DNA from 3 places in the Halomonas profundus genome. Region 3 is predicted to be linked to each of the others. Evidence: predicted binding sites of a transcription regulator. Region 3 holds the regulator's gene; each other region holds the start of a gene.
What was found. Region 3 encodes sigma-54, which starts transcription at its own class of promoters, with help from an activator protein. Its sites were predicted from a motif close to TGGCACNNNNNTTGCTNT; they were not measured.
Positions count from the first base shown of each region.

Region 1: a site for sigma-54 is predicted at 3,411-3,428, ahead of LMS44_RS20945 (MSMEG_0572/Sll0783 family nitrogen starvation response protein). Genes of this name have one in related genera too.
Region 2: a site for sigma-54 is predicted at 2,207-2,224, ahead of LMS44_RS07150 (sugar phosphorylase). Genes of this name have one in related genera too.

Region 1 is NZ_CP086344.1:4,601,708-4,606,983, reverse strand. Features, by position in the region: gene LMS44_RS20965 (sll0787 family AIR synthase-like protein) at 1-124, opposite strand, end outside; gene LMS44_RS20960 (MSMEG_0567/Sll0786 family nitrogen starvation N-acetyltransferase) at 121-729, opposite strand; gene LMS44_RS20955 (MSMEG_0568 family radical SAM protein) at 763-1,857, opposite strand; gene LMS44_RS20950 (Nit6803 family nitrilase) at 1,850-2,842, opposite strand; gene LMS44_RS20945 (MSMEG_0572/Sll0783 family nitrogen starvation response protein) at 2,857-3,339, opposite strand; gene LMS44_RS20940 (aminotransferase-like domain-containing protein) at 3,699-5,096, shown strand.
Region 2 is NZ_CP086344.1:1,584,687-1,589,962, forward strand. Features, by position in the region: gene dsbG (thiol:disulfide interchange protein DsbG) at 1-188, opposite strand, end outside; gene LMS44_RS07150 (sugar phosphorylase) at 408-2,174, opposite strand; gene nrdR (transcriptional regulator NrdR) at 2,386-2,877, shown strand; gene ribD (bifunctional diaminohydroxyphosphoribosylaminopyrimidine deaminase/5-amino-6-(5-phosphoribosylamino)uracil reductase RibD) at 2,874-4,049, shown strand; gene ribBA (bifunctional 3,4-dihydroxy-2-butanone-4-phosphate synthase/GTP cyclohydrolase II) at 4,137-5,276, shown strand, end outside.
Region 3 is NZ_CP086344.1:1,937,066-1,942,341, forward strand. Features, by position in the region: gene rapZ (RNase adapter RapZ) at 39-971, opposite strand; gene LMS44_RS08590 (PTS sugar transporter subunit IIA) at 1,059-1,529, opposite strand; gene hpf (ribosome hibernation-promoting factor, HPF/YfiA family) at 1,534-1,842, opposite strand; gene LMS44_RS08600 (RNA polymerase factor sigma-54) at 1,940-3,355, opposite strand; gene lptB (LPS export ABC transporter ATP-binding protein) at 3,485-4,234, opposite strand; gene lptA (lipopolysaccharide transport periplasmic protein LptA) at 4,246-4,764, opposite strand; gene lptC (LPS export ABC transporter periplasmic protein LptC) at 4,776-5,276, opposite strand, start outside.

The DNA of each region.
Region 1 (5,276 bases), 2.6 Mb from region 3:
AGCCATCGGGCAGTGCTGTCAGGTTGGGAGCGATCCGCGCGATATCGGCCTTATGGGCAAGACCACTATAATCGTGCACTTTCTGGAGCAGTTCTGTTAGGTCGAGTCGTTGCTTTTGGCTCATGATGCTTGTCTCAGTGCGGGGGCTGAAAGGATCTTAAGCAGCCCAGGCGCCAGCTCAGCGAGAGGTTGGCGTTGACGCCCAGGCACAACAAAGCCGCTAAGAGGAGAGTGGCAAGGGGGGTAGTGGGTAAGGTCGGCCTCCATGACGACATGAGGTCGATCAAGGATTAACTCCTCTCCAATGCTTCGCCAGTGCAGCTGTTGAAAAAGAGCCTCATTCTGGGCCTGTACCCGGGCCAAAAAGCGTTGGCAGCCCAATGCATGAGCGCTGGAGACGGCCAGCCGAATCAGCGTGGAGCCTAGGCGGCCTTGGGCGCGGAAGGCTGGGTCAACAGCAAGACGCGAACCATGCCAGAGTCCAGGTTCTGATTCGTGAATACGCACTGTCCCCACCACTTGCTCATACCATCCTCCTGTGCACCCTAAAGCGACGAGTAGGTGGGCTGAGTCATCGATGGCATCTCGGTCGTCCTGATCAAATATTGCCTGCTCATCGCAGAAAACGCGCCGCCGCAATGCCATTGCTTCATCGGTTTCCCAAGGCAGGCTCGCCCACTTGATCCGGTAGTTGGAATAGGCCGAATAGGCGTCGGATGTTGACATCATCGGGCACTCCTCTATTAAGCGTTTCGCGTGCTGTTAGCGCTCGTACTCAGACAACGTTGAACAGGCACCGCAACGCCCGCAGCCCGCTTTGATATCGCTAGAGCGCAACGCTGCGAGCTTGAGACGTCTGCCCAACGGCGCCAGGATCGACTCCATAAAGTCGGCGCTGGGCGGCTTATGATCTTCTAATGGCGTGCCGTTAATCGGCACGAACGGCACTACAAAGGGATAAACGCCGATTTCGATTAGGTGTTGGCAGGTTTCCAGAATGGCCTCGCGGGTATCCCCGAGCCCGGCAAGAATATAAGTGCTGACTTGCCCGCGGCCAAAGACGTCAACAGCATCGCGAAACGCCTGCATATACTCTTCGATGCCAACCTCTGCCTTGCCTGGCATTAGCGTTTTTCTTAGCGAAGGTGTGACCACTTCGAGATGCATGCCCAGGCTGTCAATGCCAGCTTCCTTCATGCGGGCATACCAAACGGGATCCTTCGGTGGTTCGCACTGCCCTTGCAGCGGAAGATCCACGGCCGCTTTGATGGCCCTGGCACTTTCGCAAAGGACGCTGGCTCCTCGGTCAGACGTGGCTGGCGTTCCGGTAGTCATGACCATATGTTTGACACCGTCGAGCTCGACAGCGGCCTTAGCCACCTCGGCCAGTTGGTCTGGGGACTTATGCGCAATGGTGCGCCCGGCTTGGAGTGATTGACCAATCGAGCAGAATTTGCAGGCTTTGCGCCTGCTCTCATAGCGGATGCATGTTTGCAGTACCGTCGTGGCCAGTACATCGCGGCTATGCAAGGTGGCGATATGCGTGTAGGGGACGCCGTCAGCGGTTTGCAGGTCGTAGAAGTGGGGCGTATCTGCAAAGGTAATATCGGCCATAGGAATCGTGTTTTCAGTCAGCCTATGCCCTTCATCACCTGACACTACGCTAAACGGTGAACGCCATGCCGACTGGGTATAGACGGGCACCATCATAGTGATTCCATCGATGGTTATTGCCTGATGGTCAGAAGGGCCAGCGCCGCCCCGTCGGCTGACATGCTCTTGTGATGCATCCTGCAGGCGTACGCCATGGGTTTGAAGTTCGGTGAACAAGCGTGAGCGATCGGCGAGCTTACTCATCTTCATCTCCTTGGGCATTATGGCCCTGAGCGGAAGTGGCCAGTGGCTGGCAGCAGTGGGCGGGCATATCGTTAATGGCTAAGCTCAACAGTTCAGGGCGCGCATAGTGGCCCACCGAATCCATCATTCGCTTACGCTTGGTAATCAGGGCGAAATCCAGGTCGGCAATAACGGTGCCTTCTCCTTTGCGCAGCGGCTCGGCCAAGTGCTTACCTTCTGGCGAGATAATGGCGGTGTTACAGCCATCACGCAGAGCACGTTGTAGCGTGGTGTCGGGGGTAATGGATTCGATTTGGGAGTCGGTTAGCCAGCCGGTGGCGTTAACCACGAAACAGCCCGCTTCAAGGGCGTGATGACGGATGGTTACTTCAATTTGATCCGCAAAGACTGGGCCGACCAGCGAGCCAGGAAACTGGCTGCAGTGGATCTGCTCGTGCTGGGTCATCAGGGCATAACGTGCCAACGGATTGTAGTGCTCCCAGCAGGCCAGGGCGCCAACACGGCCCACGGCGCTATCCACCACCTTCAAGCCCGAGGCATCGCCCTGGCCCCAAATCATGCGTTCGTGGTAGGTCGGCGTGAGCTTTCGGCGTTTCAGCAACAGACGCCCGTCGCTATCAAAGATCAGTTGAGTATTGTAGAGGGTGCCATGATCACGCTCATTAACGCCAAGCACGACGACGATGCTCAGGGTGCGAGCGCGCTCAGCGACAGCATCAGTGATCGGGCCTGGTACCACCACGGCCTGTTCATACAGCCGGAAGTGCTCGGCGCCACAGGCCACGGCGGGGTAGACAAATGAAAAGTACGGATAGTAGGGAACGAAGGTTTCGGGGAACACGATCAGCTCAGCCCCCTTGCTGGCCGCTTCGTCGATTGCATCCAGTACCTTGACCAGCGTGCCGCCAACACTCTCAAGATCGGGAGAAAGCTGAGCGGCAGCGGCCCGCACTATGGTCGTTCCTGTCATGTTTGCTTGTGCCATGACCGCTGCTCCCCTTAGACCGTCCAGGTATCGATGATCAGTGCATCGTCGCGCACGTGAAGCAGCTTGAGGTCAAGCACATCCAGTGGATTGATCGCGCGGATGCCCTCAATGAGTGACGGTTCGCCATGACCATAGAGTGCTTGAAGAGCAAAGCGGCAGGCGTAGACCTTGCCTCCCTCGGCCATAAACTTGGTCAACTGATTGTTGAAATTCATGTGGCCGGGAAACGCTTCATCGCCCAGGGTCGGGAAGCCACGCTGGACACCCAAAGTGACGCCAGGGCCATACAGTAAGATGGAGGTTTCAAAGCCTTTACGCAGCAAACGCGTTGCCTGCAGCATATTCACGAAGCCGATCGACCCCTCAAAGGCAACCGTATGAAAAGTTACCAGGGCTTTTTCGCCTGGTTTCGCTTTTACGTCTTCAAAAACCTTCTCTTCGTAGTCGACCAGAAAATCGCCTTTCTTGTTGAGTGGTTGCGTCACTGTAGGCATGTCTAAGCTCCGTTTATTGCGAGTGGGAGAGTCGTTAACCGCCGTGCTTACACAAGCGGTACGATCAATACGGAGCAATCGACGTGCCAATTGATATGCTTATTGATCCAATCAATTGTCGATCATGTAGGTCGCTCTAAGCCTAAAAATTGACCAAATTTTTAGGCTAAAAAAATAATAAAAGGCTAATGTTTCAAAAAAACTGTGTTTTTCACCTTATTTGTGCAATAAAAGTGTGTTTTGCACCATTAAGTGCATATGCAATCAATTTTTTATTTGTGCAATCTTTAGCCCATCAGTGATAAGTTTTGGTCGATAAGAAGAGTAGGTAACAATGTTTATTTAACGACGGGGAAGATATGCATACATCTGAGCTGGAACGCTGGCGAAAACGTTTAGACAAGGAGGTCAGCCAGCCAGCTTATCGTCTGGTCGCTGAATTGATTGCTGAAGATATCGGTAGTGGTCGGCTGCAGCCCCGCGAGCGACTGCCCCCGCTGAGAGAACTGGCGGGGGCTTTGAGTATCAATTACACGACGGCGGCGCGTGCCTATAACGAAGCTAAGCTGCGAGGCTTGATTGACTCGCATCCGGGCTCGGGCACTTTTATTAAAGGTAAGGCAGTGTCAGTGAAGCCGAGCAGTGGTTATGAGATGACCATGAACCTAATGATTGAGCCCGCGATACCGACGTTGATTGAACGAGTACGCGATAGCGCTATCTCGGTGTTGGCCCAGCGTGATCTTTACTCACTGCTGCGTTATCAAACCTTTGGTGGCAGCCATCATGACCGTGTGGCTGCGCTCCAATGGCTGGATCGGCGGCTGGACAACACGACACTGGAACAGGTCTTGATATGCCCCGGTATTCACAGCGGCCTGGTTGGGCTACTGATGCAGTTGGTAGCCCCAGGTCAGCTAATTTGTGTCGAAAGCCTGGTCTACCCCGGCCTAAAGGCTATTGCGGCCCAGCTCGGGCTGACCCTGCATTCATTGGAGCGTGACTCCGATGGCCCTCTTGTTCGCTCCTTCGAGGATATCTGTAAGCAGGGTCAAGTGGCCGTTTTGTACATTAATCCCACCATCCAAAACCCCACGACGACGACTATTCCCTTGGGGCGTCGTGAAGCTTTGGCCGATGTTGCCTTGCGCTATAGCATCCCGATTATTGAAGATGATGCTTACACCATGCTCAGCGAAGAGAAGATCGTCCCTATTGCTAACTTGGCCCCTGAGCTCACTTACTATCTGACGGGGACTGCCAAGTGTTTCGGTCCCGGTTTGCGATCAGGATTCCTACACGCCCCCACCAAGCGACAGGCGCAGAGAACCGCTGGCGCGCTTCGAGCCACCTCGGTGATGTCCAGCCCGCTGATTGATGCCCTGGTCACCGAGTGGATAACCGATGGGACGGCGGATGCCATGCTTAAAGCGATCCGTATCGAGGCCATTGCCCGCCTTGAAATAGCCGAGAAGATTCTGGGACGTCAGCGCATCGTGTCTGCCAAAGGTGCTTTCCACCTATGGCTTAAGCTGCCCAAGCACTCTGGCTGGAACCCTTCAGAGCTGGCGGTGCAATTACGTTCACATGGCGTTAGTGCGGTTGCCAGCGCTGCTTTTAGTACCGACAACCATCCCCCTGAAGCTCTGCGCTTGTGCTTCGGTGGTCAACTGACAAGAGAGGACTGGGAGGAAAGGCTGCATTATGTGGCGGATATCATCGACCAACCTGCCTATCTGTCATCTCTGACGATGTAACCTTGGTCAACTGTCCTAGTGACGGTTTGGTATTGATTAGCCAGACGAATAGCAAAAGTGGTTTAACGCCCATTATCTTCGGCGATAAGTGGCTAGGGGTTCTTATCTCCTTAGTTTAATGCACGCTGTGGAGCACTACCACGGTTGCGATCCGTCGTCTGATCCGGCTTTTTTGAGGCC
Region 2 (5,276 bases), 350 kb from region 3:
TGGCCCTGCACGCTGGCGCCGTAGCCGCGCAACCCTCCGGGGGCATCGAATTGACCATGAATTTCCAAGCCTTGGTCGGCAAGTGCCTGAATAGGGGCGGGTAGCTCATCGGCATAGCTCGCAGAGGTGCCGACCAATCCTGCCAGCAGGAGAAAACCACTTATGCCAGCGTGACGTTTTAAGTGCATTGCAGCGCCTTGTTTGAATAAGAGTGAGAGGCTAGAGATTTAATAACCGCCGCCTTAGTGCTGGCAATCCCTAAAATAATGCCGTGTTGCGATTATCGCAGCACAACATTATTTAGGGATTATGCGCTTTATAACTGGGGCAATATGTCGCAACTTACGGTTTTTGAAGTTTACGGTTTTTGAAACTTTAGATTTCTCAATGGTATTAACGAAATGGTGTTAACTATCCGCTACCAGCCAACGCACCGCGTAAGGCGGCAGCGAACCTTCGGCGCTCCAGGGGTTAGCAGGATCCAGCGCTTGCCAGGCGTGTTTTTCAAGTGCCTGGGTAACTGCCTCACCCATATTCTCTAAAGGAAGCGGTAGGTCGGTGACGTTATACAGCGCTAGCAGCCGGCGACCATCGTGGAGCGGGCCGCGCTCTACTGCCAATAGTTCCGGTGCTGAGACCACAACCCGTTGAGCGGCATTGGGGTGAAAGCAGGGCTCCTTGCGGCGCTGGTCTAATAGCCGGTTTAAGGCGTGGAAAACATCGTGAGTGGGCGTCGACGGGCTATCGAGTAGGAGGTCAAGCTCGCTACGCTGCCAGCGCCGGCGGTTGATCGAACGTAGCCGCCCACTGCGCTCAACGCCTTCCACGTCATTGAGTGTGCCAGTTAGGGTGTGAATATACAGCGCGGGGATACCTTGCAAACTCAGCATAATTGCTTGGCTGCATAGAAAACGCGCTACCTGCCACGGGTCGGGGCCGCGGCGGGTGCCGCGCATGGCTTCAAACCAGGTGATATTGATCTCATAGGGCGTATCGCTTCCATCGGGGTTGCTACGCATGCTGACAAAGCCTCCGAAACGGTGCATCAGCTCCAGCAGCGCATCCCGCTCGTGATCGGGCAATAAACCTTCCAAGGGGCGAACGCCAATGCCGTCGTGGCTGGCCGTAAAGTTGAGGTAGGTGCATTGGTCGGGCAGTACCGGAAGGCTGGCAAGCCAGGTCTGTAAGGTGCTCGCTTCGCCCCGGGTGAGGGTGTGCAATAGCAGCGGGGGGAGGGCAAACTGATACACCATATGGGCTTCGTCGGGGTCCCCCGCTGGCAACCGATCCAAGCCAAAATAACTGATATTTTCCTGGTGGGGCACATTGGTTTCGGTGATTAACAGGGTACCTGGGGCCACGTGATCCACAATCGCTCGTAGCAGCCGCACCACAGTGTGGGTTTCCGGCAGGTGAATGCAGGCAGTACCCAGCCGCTTCCACAGAAAGGCCACCGCATCCAAACGTACAATCCGCGTTCCTTGCTCCAGGTAGAACAGCAAAATACCCACGAACTCCAGCAGCACATCCGGATTTTCAAAGTTCAGGTCAAGCTGGTCTTCGGAGAACGTCGCCCACAGGTAGCGGGTGCCACGCCGGGTGGAAATGGGCACCAGCAGCGGGCTGCTGCGTGGGCGCACCACCTGGGAGACATCGGTCTCTGGATCGACTTCGATAAAGTAGTCGCGGCCGGGCAGGCTGCCGCTCAGGTAATCCACAAACCAGAGAGACTCCCGTGAGACGTGATTGAGCACCAGGTCGGCCATTAAGTCGTAATGGCTGGCGAGTTCGCGGATGTGCGACCAATCACCAAGATCGGGGTTCACTTCCCGGTAGTGGATCACCGAAAAGCCGTCGTCGCTGCTCCAGGGAAAGAAGGGCAGTACATGTACACCGCTGATGCGATCGCCCAACCGCGCTTGAAGAAAATCGCTAAGCACTGCCAACGGCGGCACACCATCTTCAATAATCGAGTCACCGTAGCTGATCACCCACTGATCTTTTTCGCTCCAAGAGGGTGCATTTTTAGTGCTGGTTCTACCGGAGCTGGATGAAAATGGGGCAAGCGACTGAAAATGCGCTAGACGCTGGTTTAAACGGCGCTGCACTTCCCCCGCCCTGGGGCCATAAAGGTGGCTGAGGTAGTCGTTAACGGTCTGCTCAAAGGGGGGCATGGGTAGCTCCTGATAAACAATCTGCCACAAACGCTGCAGCTTGTGTGCCAAATCGTTACAATACGAGGTTGATACCGCGTTTAAACGCTAAGATACATTAGCTTGTGGCAGTTACTACTGCTAAAACGCTATTAATAGCACACACATTGACAGGTTATAACACGCTAACTCGTGCGGTACGCCGACACGAGCTGACAACAGGTTGACCGCCATGCATTGCCCTTTTTGTGGTGCAAACGATACTCGAGTGACTGATTCGCGCCTGGTAGCGGATGGTGATCAGGTACGCCGTCGACGCCAGTGTGCGAGCTGCCAAGAGCGCTTTACCACCTACGAAACCGCAGAATTGGTAATGCCGCGGGTGGTGAAGTCCGACGGCTCCCGCGAGAGCTTTAATGAAGCCAAACTGCGGGCAGGTATGTTGCGTGCGCTGGAAAAGCGTCCGGTCAGTGCAGAAGCCATTGAAGCGGCGGTAGAGCGCATCCGCCAAACCTTACGTGCCCGGGGCGATCGCGAAATCAACGCCCGTGATATTGGCGAGTCGGTCATGCAAGCGCTTAAAACCCTCGATCACGTAGCCTATATCCGCTTTGCTTCGGTATATCGCAAGTTCCAGGATCTGGATGAATTTCGCGCTGAGATTGACCGGCTGTCCCAAGAGCCCTCTTCCCGACTGGGCCATGGCAGCGAGTCGTCAAAATGAGTGCTGTCTTTAGCCAAGCCGACCACCGCTATATGGCGCGGGCGCTGCAACTGGCGCAAAAAGGCTTATACACCACGGATCCCAACCCGCGGGTCGGCTGTGTGATTGTGCGTGACGAGCAGATTGTCGGTGAAGGCTTTCACCTGTGTGCCGGTGAACCCCACGCCGAAATTCACGCGTTGAATGATGCTGGTGAGCAAGCCCTGGGCGCGACCGCGTACGTCACCCTGGAGCCTTGTTCCCACACCGGCCGCACTGGCCCCTGCGCGGTGGCGCTCCAGGAAGCGAAGGTGTCGCGGGTAGTGGTTGCCATGGTGGATCCGAACCCGCAGGTGAGTGGCCGCGGTATTCGTCTGCTTGAAGAGGCGGGTGTTGAGGTGGCGGTGGGGTTATTAGAGAGTGACGCGCGCGCTCTGAATCCCGGCTTTATTGCTCGCATGACCCAGCAGCGTCCCTTTGTGCGCCTGAAAATGGCGATGAGTCTAGATGGTCGTACCGCCATGGGGTCGGGGGAGTCTCAGTGGATCACCGGGCCTGAAGCACGCACCCAGGTGCAGCGGCTACGGGCACGCTCCAGCGCGATATTAAGCGGCGTTGAGTCGCTCATTATGGACGACTCTCGGCTGACGTTACGAGCAGAGCAGTTACAGCTGAACAACGCAGACCAAGTGGTTCACCGCCAGCCCCTGCGGGTGATTTTAGATACCCACTTGCGCCTACCTCTGGCGGCAGCCTGTTTAAGCGAGCCTGGGCGTACGCTAGTGATCACCACATCAGACCACTTGGAAGAGAAGCGGGAACGGTTAACTCAGGCGGGCGCTGAAGTACAGGTGTTGCCCGCCGGTAGCGATGGCCGTATCGATTTAGTGGCAATGCTGCAGTGGTTAGCCGAAAATGAACAGGTTAATGAACTGCTGGTGGAAACCGGAGCGACATTGGCGGGCGCTATGCTCGATGCGGCGTTGGTCGATGAGCTACAGCTGTTTGTTGCCCCCACACTGTTAGGCGGCGAAGCGCGGCCCCTTTTTGCGTTGCCAGGGCTCTCACGTATGGCCGATCAGCGGCGGTTAACCATTCACGATATGCGAGCAGTAGGGCGCGATTGGCGCATTATTGCATCCCCTCTAGCGACTAGCGCATCTGGCGAATTTTGCGAGAGCAAGGTACCCTGACGCGCAAAATCGTGACTCACTCTCGCGACACTCTTTCTCGATAACCTATCCTGACAAGCTATCGTGACAACACTTATTGGAGATTCCATGGCGCACCCCTCCTCTAGAGGCTTAGCCCCTATCGCCGAGCTGGTGGACGATATCCGCCAGGGCAAAATGGTGATTCTCATGGACGATGAGGATCGCGAAAATGAAGGTGATATCATCATGGCCGCCGAAAAAGTGCAGGCCGAGCATATCAACTTTATGGCCCGTTTCGCCCGCGGCTTGATCTGCATGCCGATGACTCGCGCCCGCTGTGAGCAGCTTAATCTGCCGCTAATGGTGCGTGATAACGGTTCCGGTTTTGGCACCAAGTTTACTCTCTCCATTGAGGCAACCGAAGGCGTCACGACGGGTATTTCAGCTGCAGATCGTGCGCGTACCGTGCAAGCCGCGGTGGCACCCAATGCAAAGCCCTCTGATATCGTTCAGCCAGGCCATATCTTTCCGCTGATGGCCGAGCCGGGCGGCGTGCTGCGCCGTGCCGGGCATACGGAAGCTTCGTGTGATTTGGCGGCACTGGCGGGCTGTGACCCTAGCGGTGTAATCTGCGAGATTATGAATGATGATGGCAGCATGGCGCGCCGCCCCGAGCTTGAAGCCTTCGCCCAGGAGCACGGTATTAAGATCGGTACCATCGCGGATCTGATTCACTACCGTATCGTTAACGAACAGACCATCGATCATCTGGAAGCGTCAACGGTCATGACCTCCCATGGCGAGCTTGAGCTGCACGTGTTCCGTGATCGTATCCAGGGCGCTCACCATTTGGCGTTGGTGAACGGTCAGCCCACGCCGGAACAGGCCACCACGGTGCGCGTGCATCTGACTGATACGCTGCGCGATGTAATGGGCTTGATGAAAGACGAACAGTGCCGCTGGGATGCCCATCGTGCGCTGGAAGAGATTGCCGGAGCCGCGCCAGGTGTGTTTGTGTTGATTGACGACGGCCGCCCGCACCAGGATTTGAAAGACCAGCTGGATATCTTTTTGGATCGCGTGCGCCAGCCGCGTACCAGCGACTCCGACGGTGCCGGTAACTACTTGACCATCGGCACCGGTTCTCAGATTCTGCGCTATTTAGGCGTGGGTAAAATGCGATTACTTAGTTCACCGTGGAAGTTTTCGGCGCTGTCCGGCTTTGACCTCGAAGTCGTAGAGCGTCTGGGCCCTAATGACACGGCG
Region 3 (5,276 bases):
CCTTTTCGCCGAGTGGTGTCATTAATGGATAGACGCGCTTAAGAGGTCTCTGGCCGCTCGTTAGGTGTGGAAGCGCTGACGAGGGGAGCGGCCAACTGTTCGCTTATGGTGTAGTGCAGACCCAGTTCGCGGTGGCGAAGTTGAACTTCGCCCATGCTAGGAGTCAATTTTTCCGCTAACTTCTCGGCCATATAGACCGAGCGGTGCTGGCCACCAGTACAGCCAATCGCGATAGTCATGTAGCTACGTTGGCTATTCTGGTAAGCGGGTAGCCAACGCTCTAGCCAGGCCAAGATGTCGTCGCTCATGGCATCAACAATCGGATAGCTGTTCAAAAAAGCCACGATTTCCGCGTCGCGGCCAGTGAACTGGCGCAGCGTTGGATCCCAGTACGGATTTGGCAGGCAGCGCACATCGAAGACCAGGTCGGCGTCTAACGGTACGCCGCGTTTATACCCAAACGATTCCAGCGTTAGCGTCAGCTTGTCGCGCCGCTGATGGGCTACTTGGTCGGTAATGCGACGGCGTAAATCGTGCACCGATAATCGTGATGTATCGATCAATAGATCGGCCAGATCGCGAATATCCTCTAGCGTCGTCTCTTCTTTATTGATCGCCTCTTCCAGCGTCATTTCGCTATCGCGGGTCAGCGGATGACGGCGACGCGTTGCTGAGTAACGCTCAAGCAGTATGCGCGCATCGGTGGTCAGGTAAATAACTTGAAAGACGATTTTACGCTGGCGCAACTCGTCTAATAAAGAGGGCAGGCGCTCCAGAGCTCCCGGCAAATTGCGGGCATCAATACTCACCGCTAAATGTGCTCGGTCGCCCTGGTCACGCAGTTCATCCACCAACGACCCCAGCAACATAGCTGGGAGGTTATCAATCGCGTAGTAGCCAAGATCTTCCAGCGCTTGCAAGGCGATAGATTTACCTGACCCGGAGCGGCCGCTAATGATCACCAGTTGCATAGAGTCTCTCTTTGCTTTGATCAAGCTGCGTTGAGGGTGGTGAGCGGATAACCTGCTGTGATCTGCCCTGAACAGGGTTTCAGACCCTTAGGCCGCTGATTGCTCGCGAATTTTGGCGGTAATCAGCTCAAGCAGTTCGCGCTGGCTGGCTGCTTTACGCAGTTGCTGGCGCGTGTCCGCATCATTCATGATGGTCGCTACCTGACCCAGTAGTGAGAGATGCGTGTCATCTGCCTCTTCGGGTACCAACAGGACAAACACCAGATCTACCGGGTCGCCGTCGATAGCGTCAAAATCGATCGCTTCAGCCAGTTTCAAAAATCCAGCGATAGGGGCGTTGCAGTGGGGGCTACGCGCATGAGGAATAGCCACGCCGTTACCAATACCCGTACTACCTAAGCGCTCGCGGCCGATTAAACGGCTAAACACTTCTTGGCTGTCCAGGCTGGGGATATTTTGGGCGATAAAGGTGCTGTAAAACTCCAGCACCCTTTTTTTGCTGCCCCCGGGGACGTCGAACAGAACGCGTTCCGGGGGGAGTATGGTTTCCAACGTCATTGAATTAACGCACACCGGCGCCTTGGGCGCGAGCTTGTGCTTTTTCCTTGTGTTTAACGAGTTGACGGTCGATTTTGTCCGCTAGTGCGTCGATAGCGGCGTACATATCACTGTCTAGGGCTTCCGCATGTAAGTCAGCACCTGCGGCGTGCAGCGTACAGGCGGCCTGCTGGCGCTCTTTCTCCACTGATAAGGTGACTTGCACCGTAGTTATATTGTCGTAATGGCGCTCTACACGCTCAAGCTTCTCGTTGACATAGTCACGCAAGGCGTCAGTCAGTTCTACGTGATGACCAGTGATATTTACTTGCATTGACGTGCTCCTTATCCATCGGACTGTACTTCGATTGTAACCCTTTTTGCCGCGTTGCAAAGCCCTTGTCGAGAGTTTCCCTGAAACGTTAACGAAGTTAGCGCAAACGACGCCGTTCACTGGAAGAGGGAATGCCCATGGCTTCACGGTATTTCGCCACCGTACGACGCGCCACTTGAATCCCTCCTTCGCCTAATAGCGTCACTAAGCGGCTGTCTGAAAGCGGCTTGCCGGGCGGCTCCTCTTGAATCAGTTTCTTGAGTCGTGCACGGATGGCGGTGCTGGAGTGGCTGTCGCCATCTTGACCGCTCACCTGGCTTGAGAAAAAGTATTTGAGTTCAAACACACCACGGGGTGTATGGATATATTTTTGCGTCGTTACCCGTGAAATAGTCGACTCGTGCATCTCCACGGCTTCGGCAATGTCGGCCAGTATCAGTGGTTTCATGGCTTCTTCGCCGTGCTCTAAAAAGCCAATCTGGCGGGTAATGATTTCGCGACCAACACGCAGCAGCGTATCGTTTCGGCTAGAGAGGCTCTTGATCAACCAGCGCGCTTCCTGCAAGTGCTCTTTGAGAAACTGGTTGTCATCGCTTTTATCCGCACGCTTAATCAAGCTGGCGTAGTCGGGCTGAATGCGCAGCCGTGGCAGGGCCTCGGGGTTGAGCTCTAAATGCCAGCCTTCATTATCGTGGCGGACGACTAGATCGGGGGTGACATAGCTGTCATCGGTGTCGCCGTAGGCGCTGCCTGGGCGTGGGTCTAGGCTGCGAATAAGCAGGATGACATCGGCCAGCTGTTCGTCGTCGAGCCCTAGACGGCGTTTCAGCAGACGCATATCGTCTTTGCCAAGCGCTTCGAGAAACTGCCGCACCAAGCGGCGGGCGGGAACCAGCAGTGGCGTATTATCGGGGAGAGCGGCGAGCTGCAGCATCAAGCATTCACGCAAGTCACGGGCAAATATGCCGGTCGGCTCAAACTGCTGGAGCTTGAGTAGAATGGTTTCCACTTCGCGTTGGCTTAGCCCGTCAATGCCCTGGGCACGAAGCCCTTCACGGATGTCGTTGAGCGGCTGGGTCAGGTAGCCGTTGGCGTCTAGCGCGTCGATTAAACTTTCCGCGACAAGCTGCTCGCGAGCGCTAAAATCGGTCATGGCGAGTTGCCACAGCAGGTGGCCATGAAGGCTCTGCCCGGCTGCCTGGCGCTCAAAGTCGGGGCCTTCGCTGCTGCTGCCCCCCTGGCTTCCCATATCTTGATAGGTATCTGACCAGTCGCTATCTACCGAGAGCTCAGTAGGGATGCTCTCTGACCACTCTTCTTCCTTAGGCTCGCTGACAGCCTGTTCACTAAATTCATCTTCCTGCTCCAGCATGGGATTGGCATCGAGGGCCTGCTGAATTTCTTGACGAAGATCCAGCGTAGAGAGTTGCAGCAGCGCAATGGCCTGCTGCAACTGGGGCGTCATGGTCAGCTGTGTGCCGATACGCAGTTGGAGAGAAGCTTTCATGACCATCTGAGAACCACTCGTTAATCAGAATGCTCCACCCTAGTGCGAGTGAGTGCTTGGCGCAAGTGCAATAAGCATGCCATTGGTCGTAAAGTTGTTTTAAAGCGCTATTTAGGGGCGATTAAGGCAAAAACATTACAGGCGAAAATCGGCGCCCAAATACACATCCCTTACTTTTTGGTTGGTGAGAATCGAGGCGGGCGAGCCACTGGCGATGATTTGCCCATCGCCGACGATATAGGCGATATCGCAAATGTCTAGTGTTTCACGCACGTTGTGATCGGTGATCAGCACGCCGATATGGCGCTGTTTCAGTGCACGAATGATGGTTTTAATCTCACCTACCGAGATGGGGTCAACGCCCGCAAAAGGCTCATCGAGCAGAATAAAAGCGGGCTCTGTGGCTAGCGAGCGGGCTATTTCTACACGCCTGCGCTCGCCGCCCGAAAGGCTCATGCCCAGGTTGTCGCGAATATGGGTGATATGGAAGTCTTCGAGTAGCGCTTCCAGGCGCTGTTCGCGATCGCTGCGGTTAAGCTCTTTGCGGGTCTCGAGTATCGCCATAATATTCTCGGCAACCGAGAGTTTGCGGAAAATAGACGCCTCTTGAGGTAGATAGCCAATCCCCGCGGCTGCGCGCTCGTGCATGGGGGCGCGCGTTAAATCCACATCGTCGATACCCACCTTGCCAGCGTCGGATTTGACCAGCCCAACAATCATATAAAATGAGGTGGTTTTGCCCGCGCCGTTGGGGCCCAAAAGGCCAACGACACTGCCTTGGGATATCTCTAGATTGATGTCTTTGACCACTCGGCGGCGTTTGTAGCTTTTAGCCAGGTGGTGGGCATAAAGGGTTTTGATCGGCGCAGTGTCAGCAGTGGCCACAGCTAGGCTCCCTATTGTTCAGGCTGAAGGGTCATGCGTATGCGCTGGGGCTCGCTGCCATCAACGTCAGAGCGCGCTTGAATCACTTCTCGGTCAATAAAATACTCAAGGCGACCGCCACTAAAGGTGTCCTCTTGCTGGGTCAGTTCGGCTTGGTCGATCAGCTCTACGCGACGCTCGGCGACGTGATAAATAATCCGCCGCGCCCAGCCTTCCGTGGGGCCTTCTTGCCCTTCGCCTTGATGGCGCAAGTAGGCGCGCTCACCGGTAGCGGTGGCTGTCGAGAGTTCGCCCGCGTCGTTGCGTTCGATCTCTACCCGCTCGCCGCGCAGCTGCATTTCGCCTTGGCGAATGTCCACATCCCCAGTATAAACAGCTGTGCCTGCCCGCTGATCAAGATCTAAACGGTCGGCTTCCACTTCCACTGGGGCTTGTTGGGAAGATGAGTTGGTTTGGGCTAACACTGATAAAGGTATCGCTAAACCGAACAGTGCAGTGTAGAGCAGGGCTGGGGAAATCATGGCTTTCATGGCGGTTCCTATTAGCGTTGTGTGGCCGGGGGGTGCGTGCCGCGCACATTATCCGTTAAGCGAACCTGGCTGGTGTTAAGCCAAACGTCCATATGTGAAGCGCTCATTTGCTGTGGCGGTTGCTGCATCAATACCGGTGTGTCACTCCATGCATGCTGCTCGAGGCCATCATAGTGCAGTAGCTCGGTATCTAGCTGCCAGCCTTCATCTGGTGCAAACAGCCGAGCCGAACCTGACAGCAGCAGGGCTTGGGTAGCGGTGTTGAGCGTGCCTACAGCGGCGCTGGCCAGCCACTGACGGTTTTCGCTGTCATACAGTACTGCCTCGGGCTCTTCCGTCCAGGTTTCGCTGCGCTGCGGGGTATGGATAAGGCGCGGTGTTTTTAGCGACTGCATGACACTGCCGTTATCCCCGAATAGGGTAATCTCGGCATTTTCCAGCACGTGGCCAGGTTCCTGAGCCTGTGCTTCGGGATCGATGCTGGTGTCTTGAGGCCCGCGGGGGTCAAGCCA